Linked DNA regions of Desulfosarcina ovata subsp. ovata. The protein of the gene in region 1 interacts with the protein of each later gene in a pairwise test. Links are inferred from orthologs where the notes say so. Each region holds a gene or a part of one and is shown on either strand. Other genes may lie near its edges.

The links. Proteins that work in one complex are often made in the same cells at the same time.
Region 2: the proteins of GN112_RS32605 (region 1) and leuS interact in binary tests that used the Escherichia coli proteins (3 or more experiments, as listed by UniProt). The link is inferred for Desulfosarcina ovata subsp. ovata from one-to-one orthologs.

What each region holds. Positions count from the first base shown.
Region 1 is NZ_AP021879.1:7,437,329-7,444,907, forward strand. What follows is about bases 2,153-5,152. They hold GN112_RS32605 (BRCT domain-containing protein), read right to left. Parts: upstream 4,610-5,152; coding sequence 2,696-4,609; downstream 2,153-2,695. Other genes in these bases: GN112_RS32600 (DVU_1551 family NTP transferase), read right to left, coding at 2,153-2,699; GN112_RS32610 (nucleoside phosphorylase), read right to left, coding at 4,587-5,152. In the rest of the region: GN112_RS32590 (ABC transporter ATP-binding protein), read right to left, coding at 1-925; cobC (alpha-ribazole phosphatase), read right to left, coding at 922-1,569; more of GN112_RS32600, read right to left, coding at 1,572-2,152; more of GN112_RS32610, read right to left, coding at 5,153-5,342; GN112_RS32615 (hypothetical protein), read right to left, coding at 5,364-5,618; glyS (glycine--tRNA ligase subunit beta), read right to left, coding at 5,692-7,579. UniProt on the Escherichia coli protein: DNA ligase that catalyzes the formation of phosphodiester linkages between 5'-phosphoryl and 3'-hydroxyl groups in double-stranded DNA using NAD as a coenzyme and as the energy source for the reaction.
Region 2 is NZ_AP021879.1:2,421,335-2,429,094, reverse strand. Bases 2,933-6,113 are described here. They hold leuS (leucine--tRNA ligase), read left to right. Parts: upstream 2,933-3,314; coding sequence 3,315-5,912; downstream 5,913-6,113. Other genes in these bases: lptE (LPS assembly lipoprotein LptE), read left to right, coding at 5,929-6,113; GN112_RS10985 (Rne/Rng family ribonuclease), read right to left, coding at 2,933-2,970. Also shown: protein translocase subunit SecD, read right to left, coding at 1-784; preprotein translocase subunit YajC, read right to left, coding at 959-1,321; more of GN112_RS10985, read right to left, coding at 1,471-2,932; more of lptE, read left to right, coding at 6,114-6,444; rpsT (30S ribosomal protein S20), read right to left, coding at 6,528-6,791; murein biosynthesis integral membrane protein MurJ, read left to right, coding at 6,901-7,760.

The DNA of each region.
Region 1 (7,579 bases):
GGTCCAGCGAGGCTCGGCCCCGTTGAATCAGGTTGGTGACCCAGCCCAGCGCCATCATGGGCCAGGTGAGCAGGCCCAGGTAGCTGATGAAGGCCACAAAATCGCCGGGTGTGATCCGGCCGAAGATGGTCTGGCGCCCACCCTGGAACAGGACAATGGCCAGGCTCAGGTTGGTGAGCAGAATCATCAGCGGGAAAAATGCACCGGTAATTTTCACCAGGTCGATGTTTTCCTGCACGTAGGCCTCGGAGATCGCCTCAATGGCCCGGGCTTCGGTCGCCTGGGCGTTGGTGGCCATCACCACGCGGATACCGGCGAAGCGTTCGCGCACCGCTTCGGTCAGTTCGCTGAAAGCGGCCTGCACCCGTTTATAGCGGCGGTGCATATGGCGGCCGAAATAGCGGCTGCCGATGACGATCAGCGGCATGGGAATGAGCACATAGAGGGTCAGTTCCAGATTGATGTAAATCATGAAACCGATGGCGGCCGAGCCCAGGAAAATGGCGTCGTTCAGTGCCACCAGGCCCATCCCGGATGCCATGCGCACCTGCTGGATGTCGTTGGTGGCATGGGCCATCAGGTCGCCGGTGCGGACCCGGTCGAAGTAGGCCGGTGACAGGGTCTGCACGTGCCGGAAGAGCCGGTTGCGCAAGGCCTCTTCGGTCTTCCGCGCCGTTCCCAGAAGGCAGCGGCGCCAGAAGAAGCGGAAGCAACCGATGCACAGACCCAGTGCCAGGATCATGCCGGCATAACGCAAAAGGCCGGCTGTATCCACCTGCATCAGGGCCAGATCGTCCACCACGCGCTTGATCACCCGGGGGATGAACAGCTGCAGGAGATCCACCACGATCAGGCAGAGCAGACCGAAAATAATGCTGACGCGGTTAGCCATCAGGTACGGCTGGATCAGTCGATATGATTTCATCGCTCCTCATCGGGGGTGAGGTTCAGCGCATGCAACCGGTATCCGCCGCTTTGCCGGACAATCAGATTCAGGGCCGCGTAATCCTGGTTGAGACGAAAAAGATGGCTGACCGGCATTCCCAGCAGATGGCACAGCAGCACGCGAATAACGCCGGCGTGGGTCACCACCAGGAGGTTGCCGTCAGTGTTTGCGACGGCCTTTTCAAAAACCGGTGCCACCCGCTGCTGCAGGTCGCGAAAGCTCTCTCCGTCCGGTGGCCGGAAGTCGTCGATCAGCCGGCCGCGCTCACGGAAGCGGTCGGGCCAGCGGGCCTGGACCTCGGCAAAGGCCATTCCGTCCCATTGTCCCAGGTGGATTTCGCGCAACCCCGCATCGGTGTTGACATCAGCACCATGTGCGGCGGCAACGATGCGGGCGGTTTCCACACAGCGCGACAGGTCGCTGCAGACGATGCGGCTCAGCGCGATGCCGGCCAACTGCCCGCGCCAGAAACCGGCCTGGGCGCGTCCGCGAGGGGAGAGGGGCAGATCGATCTGACCGATAAAGCATTTCTCATCACGGTGCTTCTCGATTTCGCCGTGGCGCAGCAGAAAAATCTTCTTCTCCGCGTTGGCATGCGCCCAGTTGTCAATCGATATGCCCATCGCTATCCTTTTATGGCGGTTGGCAGAATATGGTCGATCGTCTTTCCGGTGAGACGTTCGATCTTTGTCTGGATGGCCGCCGCCGCCCGTTTGCGCCGCTGGATGTTATCGGTCACCTGCGGATCCTGCGCATATTTTTTCAGCTTGGCATCAAAGCGCCGGGCAAGGCCCACGATGGTCGTGCCGACCACCAGTTTGTCCGCCAGATAGACCACCTCGGATTCGTCCAACGCGGAGTGCTCGTCGGCCGTCAGATCCATGTGCACGGCGACAATGGCGGCCAGCCGGTCAAAGCCCATGCGCCGCAGCAGGGCGGCACCGGCATCGGCATGGTGCTTTTCCAGCCGGGCCACATCGTGCACCCGGGCCGCGCAGCGGATCAGGGCGGCGTCCAGATGCCCCCCGGCCGCATTGATCGCAGCGGCCAGGCTCTCGGCAACCCGGGCAACCTGGCGGCAGTGCTCATTGATCTCGGCGGGCAGGCGGTGGACCTGTTCCATGAGCAGGCGGCACTCGTTTTCCGTGAGCAGCGATCCTTTGGCCAGGCGATCGCCAAGCTGCCGGAAATCATCGGGGGTGTCCATGTCCAGCAGGGCGCCCTCGTCGGCCACGGGAATGTCCAGGGCCTGGGCCTCAAAACGATCCAGCAGGGCCTTGAGCCCACCGCTACCGTCGTGGGCTGCGATGGCCGCTTTCAGTGACCCGTGGATCAGGGGCGGGTGGCCGCGTTCATCGCCAACCCGGGGGTAGATCACGGCGGCCGGTTTTTCTTCCATCGCCGCCATGAGGGTGTCCACGGTGTAGGACCTCACCAGGGGGATGTCCACCGGGTGGACGAAGAAGGCCGGCACGGCGGGCGGCAGGGCGTTGACGCCGGCCAGCACCGATGAGAACATGCCGCTGTCGTGATCCGGGTTGTGGACGATCCGCACGGGGCGGTCGGCCAGGGCCGCGCGGATGTCGCCCGCTCTATAACCGGTGACCACGCGGACATCGGTAATTCCGGCGTCCAAGTAGAGCGATACCACCCGGTCGAGGGCGGTTTTGCCGCCCAGGTCGAGCAGCGGCTTGAAGCGCCCCATGCGCGAGGCATAACCGGCGCTGAGAATGACGGCCGACGGCGTGGTCATGGCAGGCCGCCGTTCACCAGGGCCTGGTATTCCGCTTCGGTCAGTACGCTTACCCCCAGGCGGGTGGCCTTGGCCATTTTGGCGGCGCCCACCTTCTCACCGCAAACCAGGTAATCGGTGGTACCGCTGACCGCCGTCTGCACCCGTGCGCCCATGGCCCGGGCCGCCGCTTGCATGGCCTCCCGTGAGCCCTGGACCATCTTGCCGGTGAAGACGATGCCCTTGCCGGCAATGGGACTCTCCACCGCCGTCTGCTCGGCGGCCAGGGGGGTGCGCTGCAGGTTGAACCCCAAATCGAGCATGTGCGCCATCAGGGGGCCGATCCGTTTGAGGTCCGCGGCAATGGATTTGCTGGTGATCTTCCCGAAGCCCTTGATCTGCTCGATCTGCTCTTCTTCCAGGCTGAGAACTTCTTCGATGGAGAAATGGGCCAGCAGCTTGCGGCTGTCGCCGGTGCCCAGATCGCTGATACCGAATGCGGCCAGGAAGCGCCAGTCCTCCACCAATCGGGTGCGGCTGAGGGTGATGGCCTCGGCCAGGTTCTTGGACTGCACCGGGCCGAACGCCATCTCCAGGAAGTCCGCCTCGGTGAGCCGGTAGACGGCCTCCAGGCTGCGGTGCCCGCTTTCGACGATTCTCCCGATGGTCTTGATGCCGAACCAGTCGGCATTGCCCAGGATGCGGAACCAGTGGCTGATGCGCTGCTCGATCTGGGCCCGGCAGGCCGGGTTGGTGCACTTGAGAAAATCGTTCTGCCAGGTCAGCGGGCCGCTGCACGACGGACAGGCCTCGGGCAGGCATACTTCGCCGTGGGCTTCCAGGACCTTCTCCAATTTGGGAATGACTTCTCCGCTGCGGATGATCTCGATGCGCGTGCCGATGCCGATGCCCTGGTTGCGGATGTTGCCGGCGTGATGGGCCGTGACCCGGCGGATGGTGGCCCCGGACAGGGATACCGGCGCCACCATCATGACCGGGGTGACGTTGCCGGTGCGGCCCACCTGCCACTGAATATCCTCCACGGTGGTCTCGGCCGTGTCGCCTTTGCTCTTGATGGCAATCTGCCAGCGGTAGTGGTGGGCGGTGGCACCCATGCGGGTTTTCAGTACCTCGTCGGTCACCGCGACAACAACGCCGTCGGTGGGGTAGTCCACCTCGGCCAGGAGGGTTTCCACGAGCCCGCGCCGCTCCGCCACCAGCTGCTTCGCCTCGACGGTCGGGCCTTGCAGCTGATTGTAGGGCACGAAGCGAACCATACCCGCGTCCAGGGCGGTCTTGGCATTCTCGTTGAGCGTGTCCGAGGAGACGATGCCGACCACCATGTTGCGCGGATGTTCGAAAAACTCCGCCATGTGTTCCTCGAAGTAGGACTTGACGACCACGATTTCACCCACGCCCTGGCCGCGTCCGCCGATGGGGACCACTCCCTTGGCAAAGGCGTTGGAGATTTCGTAGCCCATCTCGCCGTTGCCCCGGGTGGCAAACACCTCACCATCGTCCCGGCCGGCCAGGCCATCGAGTTTGGGGGTCAGCCGGAAGGTCGGCGTGTCTATGCCCAGGGCGTCGGCCTCTTTTTGGACCCGGGCCACGAACCGTTCCAGCTGATCACGGTCGTAGGCTTTTTCGATGGAGAGCATGGGCGCGGGATGCCGTACCTGCTGGCGGCCGCTGAACTGTTCCGGTTCCACGGCCTGCAGGAACGGGTGGTCCGGCACGCGCTGGCGCAGCTGTTCCACCAGATTGTCGTATTCGGCATCCTCGACGATCGGTGCGCCCTGGCGGTAAGCCCGGTTGTAGGCTTTGAGCAGGTCGACCAGTTCTTCTACGGGGGTTGGATTCATGGCAATGGGGGTGTTTTGCGTGGGATCATCGTCCCATGAGGGATTTTTAATCAGGGCCTTCCTGTACACCGAAGCAACCGGCCAGGGTCAGAGCCGCCTGGCAGGCCTGTTGCCGGGCGGATTTAAACGCGGGTGTGCGAAATCCCGGGCGCCACCGGTAATCGGAAACCTCGTCGGACACCACCAGGATCCCGGCGGCTTCCATCTCCCGGAACCCGGCCACGGTGAAGACGGCGGAGAGTTCCATTTCGACGGCCAGGGCGCCGTTGGCCTGGTAATGCCTGACCTTTTCGACGGTTTCCCGGAAGATGGCATCGGTGGTCCAGATCGTTCCGTTATGGAAATGGGCGCCATGATGTTCAAGGGCCAGCTGGACCTGATGGGTCAGCTGCCGGGCCGGCAGGGCCACCCGGCAGGTGGGATCGCAGTAGTGGCCGGAGGTGCCTTCATCCACCATGGCGCTGGCCGGGACGATGATATCGCCAGCCTTGACGTTGATGGATACACCGCCGCACCAGCCGATGAAAAGAATCTGCCGAACGTCCCATGCGCCCAGGCTTTCGACGATCATGGCGGCGTACGGGGCGCCCACCACCGGGCCGACGATGCTGAAGCGCCGGTGCTGGTCAGCGTAGATCCGAAGCCGGCTCATGTAGAGCTTGCGTTCCTTCACCAGTGGAACGTGGGTCTGGCGGGCCATCATTTGCAGGTCGCTGTCGGTGGCGGCAATAATGGCAATGCTTCCCGTCCGGGGCGGTTTCTTGCCCTTGACGGGGTTGACAATGGCGCGGCGCTCAGGCATCCGGGGCTCCTTGATTTCCGCTCAGGCCGGTCGCTGCAGATCGGTCAACTCGTCCTTGATCTCATCCATCATATCATAGAGCCAGAGAATATCTTCGATGGTCAACCGCCCGGCCTTGGTCGGTGCCCGGTCGCTGCCGTCCTGTTTCTTGAGAATGCGCGGACCGATCTGGACCTTGGCCTCGCCCTGATCATACTGGTTGATGGTGACGACCAGCCCGGTTTCCGGGCACTTCCATTTTTTGAGGACTTTGTCTTTGTTGGGATCAAAAGCCATATCGATCTCCTCTTTTTTTAAACCGATAGTTTGTCTTCATTTGACATTTTGAATTTGGTCTTTGGCATTGCCATCAGGTGGATATCTGTGAAAAATCGGCAATCTGACCGAAAATGGCCGAGATGGTCGCCAGCAGGGCCAGCCGGTTACTGCGCACGGCCGGATCCTCGGCCATCACCATGACGTCGGTGAAAAAAGCGTCGACCGGGTCGCGCAGGGTGGCGATGGTTGCCAGCGCGCCGTCCAGGTCCTCCTGGGCCAGCCGCTGATCCACATCGCGGGTCACCGACTGGCAGGCCGCGTGCAGGGCGCTTTCGGCCGGCTGGCCGAACAGTGCCGGATCCACCGTGGCGTCCGCTTGCAACGACGCTTTTTTAAGGATGTTCTCCACCCGTTTGAAAGCGGCGGCCAGCGGCTCGAAATCCGGCTTGCCCTTGAGTTTTTCCAGGGCGGCGACGCGTCGTTCCACATCCGGGACGCGCTCCGCCGACGCGCCCATGACCGCGGCAATGACATCCTTGGACAGTCCCTCGTCGGCCAGCAGCCGGGCGAACCGGTTGCCGAGGAAGGTGAGGACCGCATCCACGGTTTCAGCGGCCGGGCGGCTGCTCTTGTCGGCGAACAGGGCCACGCCCGTTTCCACCAGCCGGGTCAGTGAAATGCCGATGTTGCGGCTGCGCATGATCTGCAGGATGCCGATGCCCTGGCGCCTCAGGGCGTAGGGGTCGGCGGCACCGGTGGGGACCAGGCCCACGGAAAAGCAGCCGCAGATGGAGTCGATCTTTTCGGCAATGGAGAGCAGGGCACCGGTTTCGGTTTCGGGAAGCTGCCCGCCGCTGTGGGTGGGGCGGTAGTGCTCCTCGATGGCCGCGGCCACGTCCGGTGGTTCGCCGGCGGCGAGGGCGTAGGTGCGTCCCATGATTCCCTGGAGCTTGGCAAATTCTCCCACCACCTGGCTGACCAGGTCGGCCTTGCACAGGTGAGCCGCGCGGGTGACGTTCTCCTTTTGCGCGGGATTGATCGCATCGGCCAGCCAGGCGGCCAGGCGTTTCACCCGGGTCATCTTGTCATACATGCTGCCCAGTTTGGCCTGGAAAAGGACCCGTTTGAGTTTCTCGACCCAGGTCTCCATGGGGACTTTGATATCGGCATTGTAAAAATAGCGGGCATCCGAGAGCCTGGCCCGCAGCACGCGCTCGTGACCGGTGGCCACCAGGTCCATGTCCCGGGTGCGGGTGTTGTTGATGGCGATGAAACCGGGCATCAGCCGGCCGGTGGCGTCGACCACGGCAAAGTATTTCTGATGCTCGCGCATAGCCGTAATCAGGATTTCCTTGGGGACTTCAAGGAAGATGTCATCGAATTGTCCGGCCGTGGCCACCGGAATTTCCACCAGGTTGGTGACGATATCCAGCAGTTCTTCATCGGGCAGGACTTCGCCACCGATGCCGCGGGCGGCCTCGGCCACAGCCGTGGCCGTCATTTCACGGCGCTTGGCAATATCCACGAGAACATTGACACCCGCCAGGGTCGTTTCGTACGTCTCGGGAGAATCAATGGCCACCTTGCCCGGATTCATGAACATATGACCCAGGGCGTGGCGGCCGCTTTTGATCCGGTCGCCCAGGCTGAAAGCAACCACTTTGCCGCCCAAAAGGGCCACGATACTCTGGATCGGCCGGGCAAACTGGATCGAGAGATCGGCCCAGCGCATGCTTTTGGGAAAGGGCGTCGCCAGGATCACTTCGGGCAGGATGGTTTTGAGCAGCCTGCGGGTGGCCTGACCCCGGTGGGTTTTGCGGGCGCTCAGGTAGCGGCCTTTTCCGGTCTCCACCACGGTCAGGCGGCCCACGGCAACGCCGGCTTTTTCGGCAAACTTGACCGCCGCCATGGTGGGCTTGCCGGCGTCGTCGAAGGCGATTTTTTCCGGTGGCCCCATGAGGTCTTCGGTAACGGTTTCC
Region 2 (7,760 bases), 5.0 Mb from region 1 along the record:
AGACGTAGGGTTCGTTGTACTGGCTGTCGATCTGTACCCTGGCATCGGTCAGGTAGGCGCCGGTCAGGGCCGTGCGTTTTTTCACCAGGAACGGGATTTTCTGAGTCCGGCGGGTGGCCGGATCTTCCTTGGTTTCGTAAAGGATCTCGCTGGAGGCGGGAACGTTCCCGTCCAGGGCAGACTGGACATCGTGGGTCTCGTCAACCAGTTTGAACTCCAGCAGGGCCGTTTTCCCGATCAAATCCTTGGCCCGCTGGGTATCCTTGATGCCCGGCAGCTGGACCAGGATGCGTTGTTCGCCCTGGATGCGGATGTCCGGCTCACTGACCCCGAACTGGTCGATCCGGTTGCGGATGGTCTCCAGGGCCTGGGCGACCGCCAGTTGGCGGATGCGTTCGATCTCCTTGTCGGGCAGGTCGAGCACGATATCCAGAACTCCGTCCTTGACCGTCCGATCGGCCACCCGGACGTCGCGGAACTCCTTGTCCAGCAGGTCGTCGAAACTGGCGATATTGGTCTCATCGGGCACTTTGACGGCAATTTTGATGCCTTCCACCCGTTCGAAAGCGAGGGTGCGGATGTGCTCTTTGCGGAGCATGTCGCGCATCTCCTGGGCCAGCCGTTCGACGGTGTTCTCTACCGCCTTGTCGGCTTCCACTTCCAGTACCAGGTGCATGCCGCCTTGCAGATCTAACCCCAGGTTTATTTTCTTATGGGGCCAAATACCGGGCCGGAAGGTCGGTATCACATAAATCACGGCGGCCAGGATTACCGCGGCAATCACGATGAGTCTCCACGAAAGATTCTTCAACGTTGTTTCCTTTCAATATCCACACGCCAAAGCCCCAGCTGCCGATTCAATCCGCTGCGGACAGCAGGACGGCCTGCGAATCGACGCGGGGAAAGATTCCGGTGACAATGGGGCTTTTTAAATTGAAAAAGGGAGAGCGGTTGGAGTTCAAGCGTTGCCGTTGTCGGCTTTCTTGTCCTTTTTGGTGGCTGCCTGGGGCGAGCCGGTCTGGACCAGTGCGGAGACGCTGCCCCGGTTCACCTTGACGCGCACCTTCTCGGCGATTTCCACGGTCAGGGCGTTTTCGGCAACACCGGTAATCCGGCCGTGCAGGCCGCCGGATGTGACGATGCGGTCACCGGTTTTGAGATTGTCGATCATCTGCCGGTGCTCCTTGGTTTTTTTCTGTTGGGGGCGAATCAGCAGAAAGTAAAAAATGACAAACATGAGGATCAGGGGAACGAACGATGCGAACCCTCCTGATGCTCCTCCACCAGCAGCTCCCTGTCCCATTGCAAAAGCGATATTCATCGGTATCAAAACCTCCTCATAGGATATTTCAGACCCGTACCGGAAAATCGGTTTCGGGTTTGATTGGCGATCGTCGAAAGTGGCGCAGATATACTGTAAATCACCCGTCCCGTCAAATGGTTCTTGGGAAGGGCGGCGTTGGTCACATCTTATGCCTGTGCGGGCGGATTCTCGACGGCCTTGGTCTTTTTATCGTAGGTGACCTCCACCTGCCCGGGGATCAGATCGTCCCGGGCGACAATGGTGATGATCACGTCCCGTTTGGATTCCAGATCATTCAGTTCCTTGCGTTTGCGGTTGAGCAGGTAGTTGGCCACCGCTGCGGGAAGCCGGGCGGAGACCTGGCGGACATCCTCTTTCAGGGTGTCGAGCTTGAGTTTGCGCAGAAAGCTCAGTCCCAGGGATTCCGCCGACGGTACCTGCCCCTTGCCGCCGCAGTGGGTGCAGGTCTGCATGCTACCGAAATCGATGGAGGGGCGCAACCGCTGGCGGGAGAGCTCCAGCAGGCCGAATTTGGAAATTTTCCCGATTTTAACCCTGGCGCGGTCCTGTTTCATGGCGGTGCGCAGGGCCTTTTCCACCTGGTTGCGGTGCTTCTGCTCGCGCATGTCAATGAAGTCGATCACGATCAATCCCCCCAAATCGCGGATGCGCAGCTGACGGGCGATTTCCGCCGCCGCTTCGAGGTCGGTCATCAGGGCGGTCTCTTCGATGTTTTTTTTCTGGGTTCCTTTACCGGAATTGACGTCAATGGCAACCAGAGCCTCGGTACGTTCAAGGACCACCGAACCGCCCGATTTGAGCGTGACCCGGTTGTTGAAAATGGTGGCGATCTGATCTTCCAGCTGGAAACGGGTGAAGATCGGTTTGTCGGATTTGTGCAGCTTGACGATGCCGGTCTGTTTGGGGGAGATGATTTTGACGAAGTTCTTGACTTCCTGGTGAACCGCTTCATCGTCGATCAGGATCTCTTTGATGTCCGGGGTGAAGTGGTCCCGAATGGAGCGTACGGCCAGGTTGCGGTCCTTGTAGAGCGCGGACGGCGCAGGGGCGTTGACCGCCATGCTGGTGATGTTGTTCCACAGGCGCAGCAGGTACTGGACATCCTTGGACAGCATGGTCTTGGTACACCCCATGCCGGCGGTGCGGATAATGATGCCGAACCCTTCGGGCAGATTGAGTTTGTCCACGATCTCTTTGAGCCGTTTGCGTTCGGTTTCGTCCTCGATTTTGCGGGAAATGCCGCGGCTGCTGCTTCCCGGCATCAGCACGGCGTAACGGCCCGGCAGGGAGATGAAGGTGGTCAGCATGGCCCCTTTTTTCATGATCGGGTCCTTGGTCACCTGGACCACCAGCTCCTGGCCGCGGCGGACCAGGTTCTGGATGCTGTTGCCGGTTGCCGGTGGATCCTGGAAATAGTCGCTGTGGATTTCCTGCTTCTGCAGAAATCCGTGTCGCTCGGCCCCAAAGTCCACGAAGACCGCCTGAAGGCTGGGTTCGATGCGGGTGATCACGCCTTTGTAGACGCTGCTGTGCAGGATTTCCCGGGCCGCGCTTTCGATGTGAAATTCTTCCAGGCGGCTCTCCTTGACGATGGCGAGGCGAACTTCTTCGGGGTCGACTGCATTGATGAGAATTTTGCTGGTCATTCGCTACTGGTTGGTATCCTGTTAAAGGTTGCGGGTTATTAAATTTGCTTGAATAATCAATTGTTATGGGCAAGTCAACGGAATTTTGGACAATTCCGAAAAAAGCACCGCGATTCCGCCCGGTTTAGGCAGGCGGAGGCCGCAGGGCGATTGCATTTGGACGTATTCTGATCGGAAACCCACCGCCCCGATTCAATCAATGCCAAATGGTAAATATAAATAGTTAAATGCGATTGCCCTGGCGGGGCCCGGAACGGCTCTTGATCTTTACCCGGCTTTATGGCATGACGAGGACTCTTGAAACCAGCAAAATCGACAATGTTCGCAAGAAGATAGGAAGATTCATGGATTCACGCTATCAACCCCAGGCAATTGAAACCAAATGGCAGGACCGCTGGCAGGCCGACCAGTTGTTCAAGGTGAATGAGGCCTTGGGCCGCGAAAAATACTACCTGCTGGAAATGTTTCCCTACCCGTCCGGCAAGATCCACATGGGGCATGTGAGAAATTACACCATCGGCGACGTGGTGGCCCGCTACAAACGCATGCGCGGATTCAATGTGCTGCACCCCATGGGCTGGGACGCCTTCGGCATGCCGGCGGAGAACGCCGCCATTGCCAATCGCACCCATCCGGCCCAATGGACCTATGAAAACATCGCCACCATGCGGGCCCAGCTCAAACGCATGGGCTTTTCCTACGACTGGGATCGCGAACTGGCCACCTGCCGGCCGGAATACTACCGCTGGGAACAGTGGCTCTTTCTTCAAATGGTCGAGCGGGGCATGGCCTACCGCAAGGAGTCCTATGTCAACTGGTGTGAGCCGTGCCAGACCGTGCTGGCCAACGAACAGGTCGAGGCCGGCATGTGCTGGCGCTGCGGCAAACCGGTGCGCCAGAAAAAATTGTGGCAGTGGTTTTTCAAGATCACCGATTTTGCCGAAGATCTCCTGGTGCACTGCGACCTTCTGCCCGGCTGGCCTGACAAGGTCACCACCATGCAGCGCAACTGGATCGGGAAAAGCGTCGGTGCCGAAATCCGCTTTGGCGTGGAAAACAGCGACGCGATCATCAGTGTTTTCACCACCCGTCCGGACACGGTGTTCGGGGCCACCTTCATGTGCCTGGCGCCGGAGCACCCCCTGGTGCCGGAACTGGCCGCGGGAACCGCCCAGGAAGCGGCGGTGGCGGCGTTTGTCGAGCGCATTTCCCTGCAGGACCGTTCCTCCAAGGCCATCGAGAGCTACGAAAAGGAAGGGGTCTTTACCGGCGCATACTGCATCAACCCCATGAACGGACGGCGCATGCCGGTCTACACGGCCAACTTCGCCCTCATGGAATACGGTACCGGTGCGGTCATGTCGGTGCCGGCCCACGATCAGCGTGACTTCGATTTCGCCCGCAAATACGACCTGCCCGTCATCGTCGTGGTCAGCCCGCCGGGCGAAACCCTGGACGGGGCCACCATGGAGGCGGCCTACACCGCCGATGGCACCATGGTCAACTCAGGCGACTTCAATGGTCAGGGCAACCGCGAGGCCATTGAGGCCATCACCGGGTACATGGATAAAAACGGAATCGGTAAGAAGACGGTCAGTTTTCGCCTGCGCGACTGGGGAATCTCCCGCCAGCGCTACTGGGGCGCGCCGATTCCCATGATTCACTGCCCCGACTGCGGCATCGTTCCGGTGCCCGAGGCGGACCTGCCCATCGTGCTGCCCGAGGAGGCCGACCTGCTGGAGGGCGGCCGGTCGCCCCTGGCCGGTCTGGAGTCGTTCGCCAGGACCCGCTGCCCGAAATGCGGGCGCGAGGACGCCCGCCGGGAGACCGACACCATGGATACCTTTGTGGAGTCTTCCTGGTATTTCGAACGCTACTGCAGCCCGCGCTGTGAAACGGGCATGTTCGATCCGGCGGCCGTGGACTACTGGATGCCGGTGGATCAGTATATCGGCGGGGTGGAGCACGCCATCTTGCACCTGCTCTACTCGCGCTATTTCACCCGCGTGCTGGAAACCCTGGGACTGGTCCACTTCAAGGAGCCGTTTACGCGCCTGTTGACCCAGGGCATGGTGTGCAAGGAGACCACGGCCTGCCCCGAGCACGGTTTTCTTTTTCCCGAACAGGTGATCGATGGCGACGGTTCGGACCGCACCTGCAGCCAGTGCGGCAAAGCGGTGACCGTCGGCCGGGTCGAGAAGATGTCCAAATCGAAAAAGAACGTCATCGATCCCAATGTGTTGCTCGACCAGTACGGCGCCGACACCACCCGGCTGTTTTGCCTGTTCGCCGCACCGCCCGAACGGGATCTGGAGTGGAGCGAACAGGGCGTCGAGGGTAGTTTCCGCTTTCTGCAGCGCGTCTGGCGTCTGGCCGACCGCTGGCTGCCGCTGGTTGACGGCGCTGCCGGAAGATCCGCCGATCCCAAATCCCTGGACGGCCCGTTCAAGGAGCTCTACCGCAAGACCCACGAAACCGTCAAACGGGTGACCCAGGATATCGAAGAGCGCTTCCACTTCAACACGGTGATCAGCGCCGTCATGGAGCTGGTCAATGCCATGCAGGCTGTGGATGATGCGGCCCACCTGGACGAGGCGTCCAAGGCAACCATGGGCTTCGCCCTGGAAACCACCGTCCTGCTGCTCGCCCCCATCGTTCCCCATTTCTGCGACGAACTGTGGGAGGCCATGGGGCATGAGGGCAGCGTGCTGCTGTGCGCGTGGCCGACCTTTGATGAGGCGGCAACGGTCAAGGATGAAATCGAGATCGTGATCCAGGTCAACGGCAAACTGCGCAGCCGCTTTTCGGCCGCCCTGGATGCCGACCCGGAAACACTCAAGCAGACGGCCCTGGCCGATGAGCGGATCGCAGCGTTTATCGGCGGAAAACCGGTTAAGAAGGTCATTGCGGTGAAAAACAAACTGGTGAATGTTGTTGTTTAACTTATTGGAACTATTTATGAAAAACAGGTGGAAGCAAATCCTGGCAGCCGCATGCGTGGTGGTGTTGACCGCATGCGGCTATCATTTCTCCGGTGGCGGCAGCTTTCCGGGCGGGGTGTCGCGGATATTCATCACCATGCTGGAAAACCGATCGTCCGAAAGCGGTGTGGAGAGCATCTTTACCAATGATTTGATTTACGAGTTCACCCGTAAGCGAGAGGCGGCGATCGCTAAGAACAAGGCCTCGGCCGATGCGATTCTGTCCGGCACGATCAGTCTGTCCACCACCACGATTTCCCGTTCCAGCGTCTCCACCGCTGTAGAAAAACGGGTGGTCGGCACGCTGAACCTTCGCCTGGTCACGCCCGACGGGCGGACCTTTTGGTCTTCGGGCAGTCTGTCTGAGCAACAGGCCTATACGGTGGAGAAAGAAAATGAAACGGCAACGGATCAGAACGAGTCTGAGGCCATTGCCGAAGTTTCGGAAAAACTGGCTGAAGCCGCCTTCAGCCTGATGACGGATAATTTCTGATGGTGCTGCGGCCGGACCACCGAAATACAAACGGCAACGCGTCGGCGCTGCCGTTGGATCAAGACGGTCGTCGCCGGCCCGGATCAGGCCTGCTGGGCGTTGATCATTTTGGTCAGGCGGGAAATCTTGCGGGCGGCGGTCTTTTTGTGCAGGACGCCTTTTTTGGCTGCTTTGTCGATATCGGATTTGGCCGCGTTGAGGCGCTCAATGCTGTTTTCCGCGTTTTCGGCCACAGCGAGGCGCACATCTTTGACAGCGTTTTTTACCCGGGTCTGAACGGCCTTGTTCCGCAGGCGCCGCCGGTTGTTCTGAACGGCGCGTTTCAATGCTGATTTATGGTTTGCCACCTTCTGTTACTCCTTTCGGAAATTAATTGGAAAATACAAAACTTCCTGATAGCCAAAAAACTTGGGTAAGTCAAGGTTTTTTGTGTGATTCATTGATGGGCGGGAACTCATGAATTCGGATCCGTCTAACCCGGCCGGCAGGGAAAACCGCAGGGTCACCCGTGCTGCCGGGGTCGTTGGTGCCGCCACCCTGCTCAGTCGCGTTTTCGGTTATGTGCGCGACATGGTGGTGGCTTCCTTTTTTGGGGCCGGAATGGCAGCGGATGCCTTCATCGCGGCTTTCCGGATCCCCAATCTGCTGCGCCGGCTTTTCGGCGAGGGCTCGCTGAGTATCGCCTTTGTTCCGGTATTTACCGATGTGATGGTCAACGGTGACCGTGAGGAGGGGATCCGCCTGGCGATCAGCGCCATGAAACTCCTCTTCCTCGTGCTGCTGGGAGTGACCCTGGTCGGCGTCGTTGCCGCCCCCTGGATCATCCGCGTGGTGGCCCCCGGTTTTTCCCATCTTCCGGAGAAGATGGCCCTGACCGTGACCCTGACGCGCTTGATGTTTCCGTATGTGATCTTTATCGGGCTGGTAGCCCTGTGCATGGGGATCCTGAACGTCCTGGGCCATTTTGCCGCCCCCGCGGTGGCGCCCGTGCTGCTCAACCTGGCCATGATCGGTGCCATCGCCGCCGTCTCGCGCTTTTCCGATTCGGAAACCGTGCGCGTGCTGGGACTGGCCGGCGGGGTTCTTTTGGGCGGGGCTCTGCAGTTGGCCCTGCAACTGCCTTTCCTGGTGCGACACGGGGTGCGCTTCTGGCGTCGATCAGGATTGTGGCACCCGGCCATGAGGCGTGTCGGCCTGCTCATGCTGCCCACCATTTTCGGCGCGGCGGTCTATCAGATCAACATCCTGGTGGGAACGCTCTTGGCCTCCCTGCTGCCCGAAGGCAGTGTCTCCTACCTTTATTATGCCGATCGCCT